One region of the Paraburkholderia sp. 35.1 genome, then DNA from elsewhere that is predicted to be linked to it. Evidence: riboswitches for the same ligand, from Rfam matches in the RefSeq annotation. Region 1 holds a riboswitch; the other holds the start of a gene.
The links. A riboswitch is a leader RNA that binds a small molecule or an ion and turns the genes downstream of it on or off. The one in region 1 is predicted to bind cobalamin.
Positions count from the first base shown of each region.

Region 2: linked by a shared signal. The riboswitch ahead of OKW27_RS32665 (TonB-dependent receptor domain-containing protein) and the one ahead of OKW27_RS36485 (TonB-dependent receptor) in region 1 are both predicted to bind cobalamin.

Region 1 is NZ_JBNDMJ010000003.1:3,523,952-3,528,289, forward strand. It holds gene OKW27_RS36465 (Fur family transcriptional regulator) at 1-65, opposite strand, end outside; gene OKW27_RS36470 (hypothetical protein) at 107-376, opposite strand; gene OKW27_RS36475 (hypothetical protein) at 350-772, shown strand; partial or broken gene OKW27_RS36480 (SET domain-containing protein) at 820-1,050, opposite strand; cobalamin riboswitch at 1,239-1,382, shown strand; gene OKW27_RS36485 (TonB-dependent receptor) at 1,657-3,870, shown strand; gene OKW27_RS36490 (ABC transporter ATP-binding protein) at 3,891-4,338, shown strand, end outside.
Region 2 is NZ_JBNDMJ010000003.1:2,707,095-2,711,432, forward strand. It holds gene OKW27_RS32645 (EVE domain-containing protein) at 1-282, opposite strand, end outside; RNA gene ssrS (6S RNA) at 424-605, opposite strand; gene OKW27_RS32655 (cell division protein ZapA) at 672-986, opposite strand; gene OKW27_RS32660 (ATPase) at 983-1,342, opposite strand; cobalamin riboswitch at 1,563-1,827, shown strand; gene OKW27_RS32665 (TonB-dependent receptor domain-containing protein) at 1,918-3,864, shown strand; gene OKW27_RS32670 (FecCD family ABC transporter permease) at 3,904-4,338, shown strand, end outside.

The DNA of each region.
Region 1 (4,338 bases):
CGCGGAGAGTGGCGGGTAGGCATGGATGACCGTGGATGCAACTGTCCAATGATGGAATGATACATCGTCCCGCGCGGGCAAGGCCACGCGTGTCGTATGGTCGTCGTCATGGACCTGGCGGCATGCCCTGGTCGAACAGCGGTTGCAGGCCATCCTCCGCAGCGATGGCCATCGGACGCCCGACTGCCGTCTGCCGGCCGCCTGCCGAGCGCTCGAGCCGGTACAACGCGCCGAAGGCGAAGGACGGCGGTTGCATTCCGGCACCGAACACAGCCTCGCCACCGCGTCGCACGCTGTCCGCGAGCCATGACATCAGGCGCAGGTGATAGGGGTTGCGGGCAATTTCACCATGGTGACAGGTCAACGCCTCGATCATGGTCGCGACGATCGAGCTGTCGAGTTCGACGAGCGTGTTGGGCTGCTCAAGCGTGCCCCAGAATTCTGTCTGCGCAAGCCAGACGGCGTGGGTATGGTGCTGCAGGGCGTCACATACGAGCCAGTGGACACCGATGTGCGTCGCAGAGCCATCACGCTCGTGCGGGCAGAAGACGATGCGCGGCCGATAGTCGTCGAACAGCGCGGCGAGGCGGTCGACGTCACGGGCCCAGCCTGCCGGGTCGGCGCGGCGACGCGCTGGCGTGACCGGCTGGCGACCATCGAAGGCTGGATCGAGCAGCGCAAAATCAAGCCGGGTACAGCCATGACACAGCTCGTTCCATCGTTCACTGCGGCGGCATGGAGGTACACGCGCAGGATCCCCTGGCGGTCGTAGTCTTCAACCGCCTCGCAGTTCGGTGCGCAACGATGATTGATCCAGCGGGCGGCGTTCCCGCCGGTGCCCGCATCAATGCAGTAGCGGCCGTCACCCAGCGCAAACAGAAAGGTGTGGAACGGGTCTTCGGCGTTGACGGGATGCTGGCGTCGTGCTGCGGGGTGGGTAATGCGCGCCCCCCTGTATTCGATGATGCGCATGCCGCGCGGCATGTCGGCAACGGCAAAGACACCCTTGCCATGGATGGGACTGCGTCGGATCTGGATCAGGCGGGGCATGAATGCAGGAATGTATGCGGTGAAGCAGACTCAAGTATAGCGTTCCCTTTTCTAATTATCGCAACTGTGTTGCGTTTACGATGCGGGTTAGATATCGTTCTGCCGAAATCGCGGGCGATCCGACCGCTGGCGCGATGACCCGGACGTGAAGCGGGCAGCCTGCACGGGCAGGCATGCGCTAGCCAGGCCGCGGCGCGGGGGAATTGAGTGTGCGATCGATTAGAATTGCGCACGCAAAGCCCGGAAGCTGGTGCAAATCCAGCGCGGTCGCGCCACTGTGACCGGTTTCCTGAAACCGGGAGTCAGACCTGGGCCTTGTCTTCCTTCACCTGTCATGGGGCGCGAAACCCCAGGAGAACCGCCATGACCTGCATCGTCAGTGTCCACCGGGCATCGGCTGCCCGTTGCTTCCTCTTTTTCTCCCGTCGTTTGTGTTGACCCGGTAAGTGTCGCCGGTCAGCACGGCATGCCTGGTTCGTGTTTCCGGCAATCGTGCGGTGTTTCACTGCGTCGATGACATGGTGGATAGGCACGTGTGTCGAGCGCATAAAAAACAGGCGCACCGCATACGGTAGCGCCAGAGAAAAAAGAAAAGAGAGCAGGACAATGAAGAAAATCTCGATCCTTTCGCCGTCGCGAACGCAGCGACGCCGCAGCCGTCAGCTCACAGCAGGGATGCTCGGCTGCGCGTGGCTGATCGGCTCGTCGTCCGCGTTTGCTGATGACGGCAGCGGCCCGGCGGCAGACAGCACGCAATCTGCGCAGGAGCCGGCACAGACGCTGCCGGCTGTTAAGGTCCAGGCATCGGGCCATACGGATACACCGGACCTGAGCACGCCGATCCGTACCGGCAGCCGGCTTGGACTGTCGAGCCTCGATACGCCGGCGAGCGTCGAGACGCTCACCGGTGAGCAGATTCAGGTGCGCGGCGACACCACGGTCAACGAGGCCATTACGCGTGCGGCCGGATTTGCCACCGACGCGGCACCCGGCAATGGCGGCACGTCGGTCTCGGTGCGCGGCTTCAGCGGGCCGGAGTCGATCACGACGCTCTATGACGGCACGCGCATGTATCCTGGCGCAGGCACGGTGACCTTTCCGTTCGATACGTGGTCGGTCGACCGGATCGAGGTGCTGCGCGGTCCGGCGTCGGTGCTCTACGGTGAGGGTGGCATCGGCGGCGTGATCAACGTCGTGCCGAAGGCGCCGCAGCGCGACTACGCGACCACGGTCCAGATCGGCGCGGGCGCCTATGGCGAGAAGCGCGTGGCGCTCGATACGACGGGCGCGCTCGGGCCCATGCTGTCATACCGCTTTTACGTGAGCGATGACCGCTCGAACGGCTGGGTACCGCGCGGCGATTCGCATACCACGGCGCTCGGCGGCGCATTGCGGCTCGACGTCGATCCGACCTTGTCATTCACACTCGACTACGACTACGGCCGCCAGAAGCCGGCGCGCTATTTCGGGATTCCGGTGCTCGACGGTGCGCTCAATCCGGCGTTCCGCTACCAGAACTACAACGTCGCCGATTCCGCGATCTCCTATTACGACCAGTGGACGCGGCTGAACGCGAAGTGGCACGCCATGCCTGGCATCACGGTGCGCAACCAGCTCTATTATTTGCTGACCAACCGCCACTGGCACGATAGCGAGAGCTACGCCCTGCAGCCGGATGGCGATGTGTTGCGCAGCGATTACATCGAGATCCTCCATCATCAGCGGCAGATCGGCGACCAGCTCGACACGACGATCGACGGGCGTGCATGGGGCCATCAGAACCGGCTGGTCGTCGGCGCGGACTTCAATGTGATCTCGTTTGTCGATACAAGCAATTCACCATACGGCGGCTCGTCGATCGTGCCGGCATTCGGTTTCGATCCGGGCGTGTTCGACAGTCCCGATTCGACCGTGCCCGCGTTTCGCACCGTCACGCATCAGGCGTCCCTTTTTGCAGAGGACCGGTTCGAGCTGACCGAGCGGCTCGCGTGGGTGAGTGGCCTGCGTTACGACCATATCGACTTGCATCGCGACACGTTCGCGACTGCCACGACTGCGGCGTCGTCGTTCGACAGGACGTTCGCCCATACAGGATGGCGCACGGGCCTTGTGTTCTCGCTCACGCCGACACTGTCCGTGTACGGTCAGTACACGACCGGCACCGACGGCGTCAGTTCGCTGATTACGCTGTCGCAATCGAACAGTCAGTTCACGCTGTCGACCGGTCAGCAGTGGGAGGCGGGTGTCAAGCAGGAAGTGCTCGGCGGCCGCGGATCGTGGACCTTCGCGGTGTACCAGATCGTGAAGCGTAACCTCGTGAGCACCGATCCGCTGAACCCGGACCTGAGCGAGCAGGTCGGCCGGCAGTCGTCGCGCGGCGTCGAATGGTCGGGCGCGCTGCGGCTGGGCGGCGGCTGGTCGGTCGAGGCGAACGCGGCGCTGCTGCGCGCGCGGTACGACGATTTCGACGAGGCGGTCGATGGCCAGAGCGTGTCGCGCGCGGGCAACGTGCCCTACAACATCCCCGAGCAGACCGCGAACGTGTGGCTCGACTGGGCGTTCGCGCCTGGCTGGCGCGCGGGAGCCGGGGTGCAGTATGTCGGACGGCGCTTCGGCGACAACGCGAACAGCGTGTCGATTCCGTCGTACACACTGGTCGATGCGTCCGCGTCGTGGCGCGCAACGCGCAACCTGACGCTCGCGCTCTATCTGCGCAACCTGACCAACCGGACCTATGCGGTCTCCACGCAGAACGACGGCACCGAATGGCTGCTCGGCGCGCCGCGCTCGGGGTGGGTCACCGCGACGATGACTTTCTAGCCTCATTGATCGGCAAAGCCATGACCTCACTGCATATCGAAGAGCTAGGCTGGTCGCCGCCGTCGCGGGACGCGAGACGCCCGGACGACGGCGAGAGCCTGTTGCGGCGGATCGTGCTCGAAGTGCAGCCGGGCGAATTCGTCGGCCTGATCGGACCCAACGGCAGCGGCAAGACGAGCCTGCTGCGGTGTGCGTTCCGTTACGCAAGGCCGCACAGCGGCGCCGTCAGGCTGGACGGCGACGACGTCTGGGTCAAGTCCGGGCGCTGGGCGGCGCAACGCATCGCGGTGGTACAGCAGGACCCGCCCGACGACTTCGGCCTGACGGTGGAAGAGGTCGTCGCGATGGGCCGTACGCCGCACAAGGGGCTGCTCGACGGCGACACCGCCGTGGACACCGCGCTCGTCGACGCCGCGCTGCACGATGTCGAACTCGATGCGCACCGGCAGCGGCCGTTCGCTTCGCTGT
Region 2 (4,338 bases), 820 kb from region 1:
CGTTTCCGGCGACGATTTCGCGTCGTAGTACGGACTCTTTTTATCGAACTGCGTAGGGTCCGGATACGCGCTCGACGAGACCTCCGCGATGCCCGCGATGCCGGGCTCCGGACAGCTCGAATGATAGAAGAGCACGCCGTCGCCGACCTGCATCACGTCGCGCATGAAGTTGCGCGCCTGATAGTTGCGTACGCCGGTCCACGGCAAGGTGCGATGAGGTGCGTTGGCGAGGTCGTCGATGCTTGCTTCGTCCGGTTCGGACTTCATCAGCCAGTAGCGCATGAATCGGAGTGAGCGTGTGAGATTGAACGAAGCGCAACAACAGCAGGCGCGTACGGAAAAGCCCCTGAAAAAGGCGCTCAAACGAAAAAACGACGACCAAAGAAAAACGGCATCGAACCGAAGTCCGATGCCGTTCCAGATAAGGTCCCCGCCTTAGCCGCTAGGCCGGCATCCTGAACCGAGGGTTCAGAATTGGTCGCAGTTAGCAACACTTCGGGTACATCAGACTGAGTGACGCGCACACCCGTGCTACAAATTTCCGCAACCGTGCACATGGCATTGGTTCAAGGAATGTATGACCTTGGCGAACCAGGCAGGGAAGCTAAACCGATGAAGCTACAACCCAAACCGTTCAACACGTGACCGATTCGAAACCGGCCCACTACTGCTTACTGCAAGCTGTACTGCTCGATCACAGTACCTAGCTGTTCGTTCATTTGCTGCATTGTACGCCGGATTTCTTCAGCGGGAAATGCTTCTCCGTGTCGCACGCTGCTTTGCAGCTTAAGCAGTTCCGATGCCAGCGACAGCGCAGCCATCACCGCGATGCGATCGGTGCCGCGCACGTTGCTGCCGCTGCGGATTTTCTTCATCTCGGCGTCGACGCGCGCGACCGCCTCGAGCAGCGCGCCTTCCGTTTCCGGCGAGCAGGCGAGACGATAGGGTACTTCGAGAATCGATACTTCGATCTGCTTGGTGGTCATGCGCTTTCTCCGTGTCGGCTCACGTCGCTTTCCGCTTCCTCGTGTCCGGGCTGGGCGGACTCGAGCAGATCGAGCTGGTTATCCGGTTCGCTGCTCGCGCGTGCGCGCGGCAATTTTTCGAGAATGGCATTCAGGCGCACCTGAGCGTCGTCGATCTTGGCGGACAGCGCGTCGCGTTCCGCCTGCAGTGCGTCGCGCTCTTCGCGCAATTGCGCGAGTTCCGCATGCGTGGCTTGCACTTCGGCACGCGTTTGCGCGAGCTGCTCTTCGAGCGCGAGCCGCGCTTCGTTGTGGCGCTGGCTGATCGCAATCAGCTTGCCGATGTTCTGGGAGAGTGATTCGAGTTCGGTGAGCATGTGCTGCGTCCTCTAAAGACATCGCATTTTAGCGCGGAATATTACAGGTTCCGACAATTGTCTCGTTTCGAGACGTAACAGCATCGCTACGTGCAGGTTCGTTGCGTGTCGTGTCGTCGACCATAAGGTAAAAAACCGGTAATCCATCGGACAATAACCTGCATTCAACAGAACCGATTGCGCTCCGGTTGACCTTTCTTGACGCCCCGCGAGGCCGCTCGTAAACTTCCCGCACTCTGGTGCCCGCGCGCGCTTCTCGGCGCGCGCAGTTAAACGGGAAGCAGGACGCGCGCGGTGCCAAAACCGGATGCGCGAACCTGCGCTGCCCCCGCAACGGTAAGCGACCGCATGTGATGTGCTCATGCAGGTCGGTCCTGGTCGCAAGGTTGGAAGTTCAACGTGCGAGTGTGCCACTGCGCGTCACGCGTGGGAAGGCGGGATCGATGTGTCGTAGCCCGGATACCGGCCAGAAAAGAGGGACGTCCCCCGCGAAAACGTTGAACAAGGGGACGCCTCGTGACGCGTCGGCCTGCGGGGAAGCAGGCCGCGCACGCTATCCACAGGAATGTCATCCCATGCTGTCCCCCATCGCCCGCGCAACGCTGCTCGCGTTCGCGAGCCTGCCGCTCGTCGTGCATGCGCAAAGCGCCGAGCCTGCATCCGCGTCCGCGACGCCGTATTCGTCTTCATCGTCCGCCACGGATGCTACCGCCGCAAACGCTGCAATCGCTGCCAATGCCGCCTCCGCCGATGCATCGGGCAACGTGCTGTCGCCGATCGTCGTGACCGCGCAACGCGGACCGCAAGCGTTGCGTGATGCGATTCCGCAGACCACGCAGTTCGATCAGCAAGACATCGCCGACACGACCGCGACCGATCTGCCCGGCCTGTTGCAACTCGCGCCAGGCGCGCAAATCTCGCGCACGGGTGGCCCCGGTTCGACCGCGAGCCTCTTTCTGCGCGGCGCATCGTCAACGCAATCGCTGCTGCTGATCGACGGCGTGCGCGTCGATTCGGTGAGTCTCGGCTCAGCTCAACTCGCACAGATTCCGCTCGATCAGGTCGATCACGTCGAAGTGGTGAACGGCAACGTGTCGGCGTTGTATGGCTCGGGCGCGATCGGTGGCGTCGTGCAGGTGTTCACGAAAGACGGCGGCGATCATCCGCCGCGTTTCAATTTTTCGGTCGGCTACGGCAGCTATCGCACGCAGACGCAAACAGCCGGCGTGAACGGCGCGCTCGATCAGGACGGCCGCACGACTTTCAATATTTCGCTCGCGCGCACGAAGGACGACGGCTTTTCGTCGCTCGATCCGCTCGAGGCGCCGAACGCGAATCCGAACGCAAACGGCAATCTGAACGAGAGCATCAGCGCGTCGCTGCGTCACAAGTTCACCGACAGGTGGGACGCGGGCGTCAGCTACTTCCAGTCGAACAACGACAACAGCTACGACAATGCGTACGGCGAGCCCACCGATCTGAACAATCTCTATAGCAAGGTGCGTCAGGTGTCGGTATTCGCGAACGGCAAGCTGACCGACTGGTGGACCACCCACGTCACGCTCGCCGAGGGCGACGACCGCAGCGTGTCGAACACCAATGGCATCTACAACGGCCGCTTCGATACCGACAATCGCCAGTACACGTGGCAGAACGATTTCGCGCTCGCCGCGAACCAGAAGCTGCAACTCGGCTACGAGCATCTCGACCAGACGCTCGACTCCGACACGTTCGCCGCGCCCGACCGTCGCGTCGATTCGGTCTTCGCGGGCTACAGCGCGCGCTTCGGCCGCAACCAGATTCAGGCCAACGTGCGACGCGACCAGTACTCCGATTTCGGTGGGGCGAACAGTTACTATCTCGGCTACGGATTCGACATCACGTCGCGCTGGAAGGTAACCGCAAGCTATTCGGATGCGTTCCGCGCGCCGAGCTTCGACGATCTGTACTATCCGATCAGCGGCAACCCGTCGATCCAACCCGAGCGCAGTCATTCGGTCGAAGCCGGTTTGCAGTACGCGACCGATGCGCTCGGCGTGATGCGACTGAACGCATTCCAGACGCGCTATACGAATCTGATCGACTACGTGCAGACGATCCCCGGCATCTACCTCGCGGAGAACGTCGGCCGTGCGAAGGTGCAGGGACTCGAGGGATCGTGGAGCGGTCATGTCGGCAAGACCGACGTGCGCGCAACGGTGACGCTGCAGAACCCGGTCGATCTCGACAACGGTACCGACCTCGTGCGGCGCGCGCGTCGGTTCGGGTCGTTCGCGGTGAACCGCAGCATCGGTGGCTGGCGGGTTGGCGGCGAGTGGATCGTCAGCGGTCCGCGCACCGATAGCACCGGCAACCTCGGCGGTTATGGCATCGTGAATCTGTCGGCGCGCTACAACGTCACCAAAGCTTGGTACGTCAGTGCGCAAATCGACAATCTGTTCAACAAGGATTATGAAACGGCCTACTCGTATAACTCGCCGCGACGCGGTGCGTATCTCACGCTCGGCTGGCAGCAGCAGTGACGCGCGCGCCGGGGTGGCCGCATGCGTGAGCGCACGCGGATGAGTCGCGCGTCCGCTTCGCTGCGTGCCGCGATGGCGACGCCGCGCCCGATGAACGCGAAACGCGCGGCCGCGATCTGGCTCGGCCTCGCGTTCGCCGCCATCGCGGTGCTCGGCGCCTCGCTGGTGCTTGGCAGCGTGCCGCTCGCGCCGTCGCGCGTGCTTGCGGCGCTCGTGCCGACGCACACGTTCGGCGGCACGGGCAGCGACGATCTCGCCGGCGAAATCGTGCGTACGTTGCGTTTGCCGCGCGCGCTCGCGGGCTTCGCGTGCGGCGCGTTGCTCGCGCTCGCCGGCGCGCTGCTGCAGGTGCTGCTGCGCAATCCGCTGGCCGAGCCATACGTGCTCGGCGTGTCGGGCGGCGCGGCGACGTTCGCGCTCGTTGCGATGATTGCGGGCGGCGCATGGTGGCTCGTCGATGCGAGCGCATTCGCG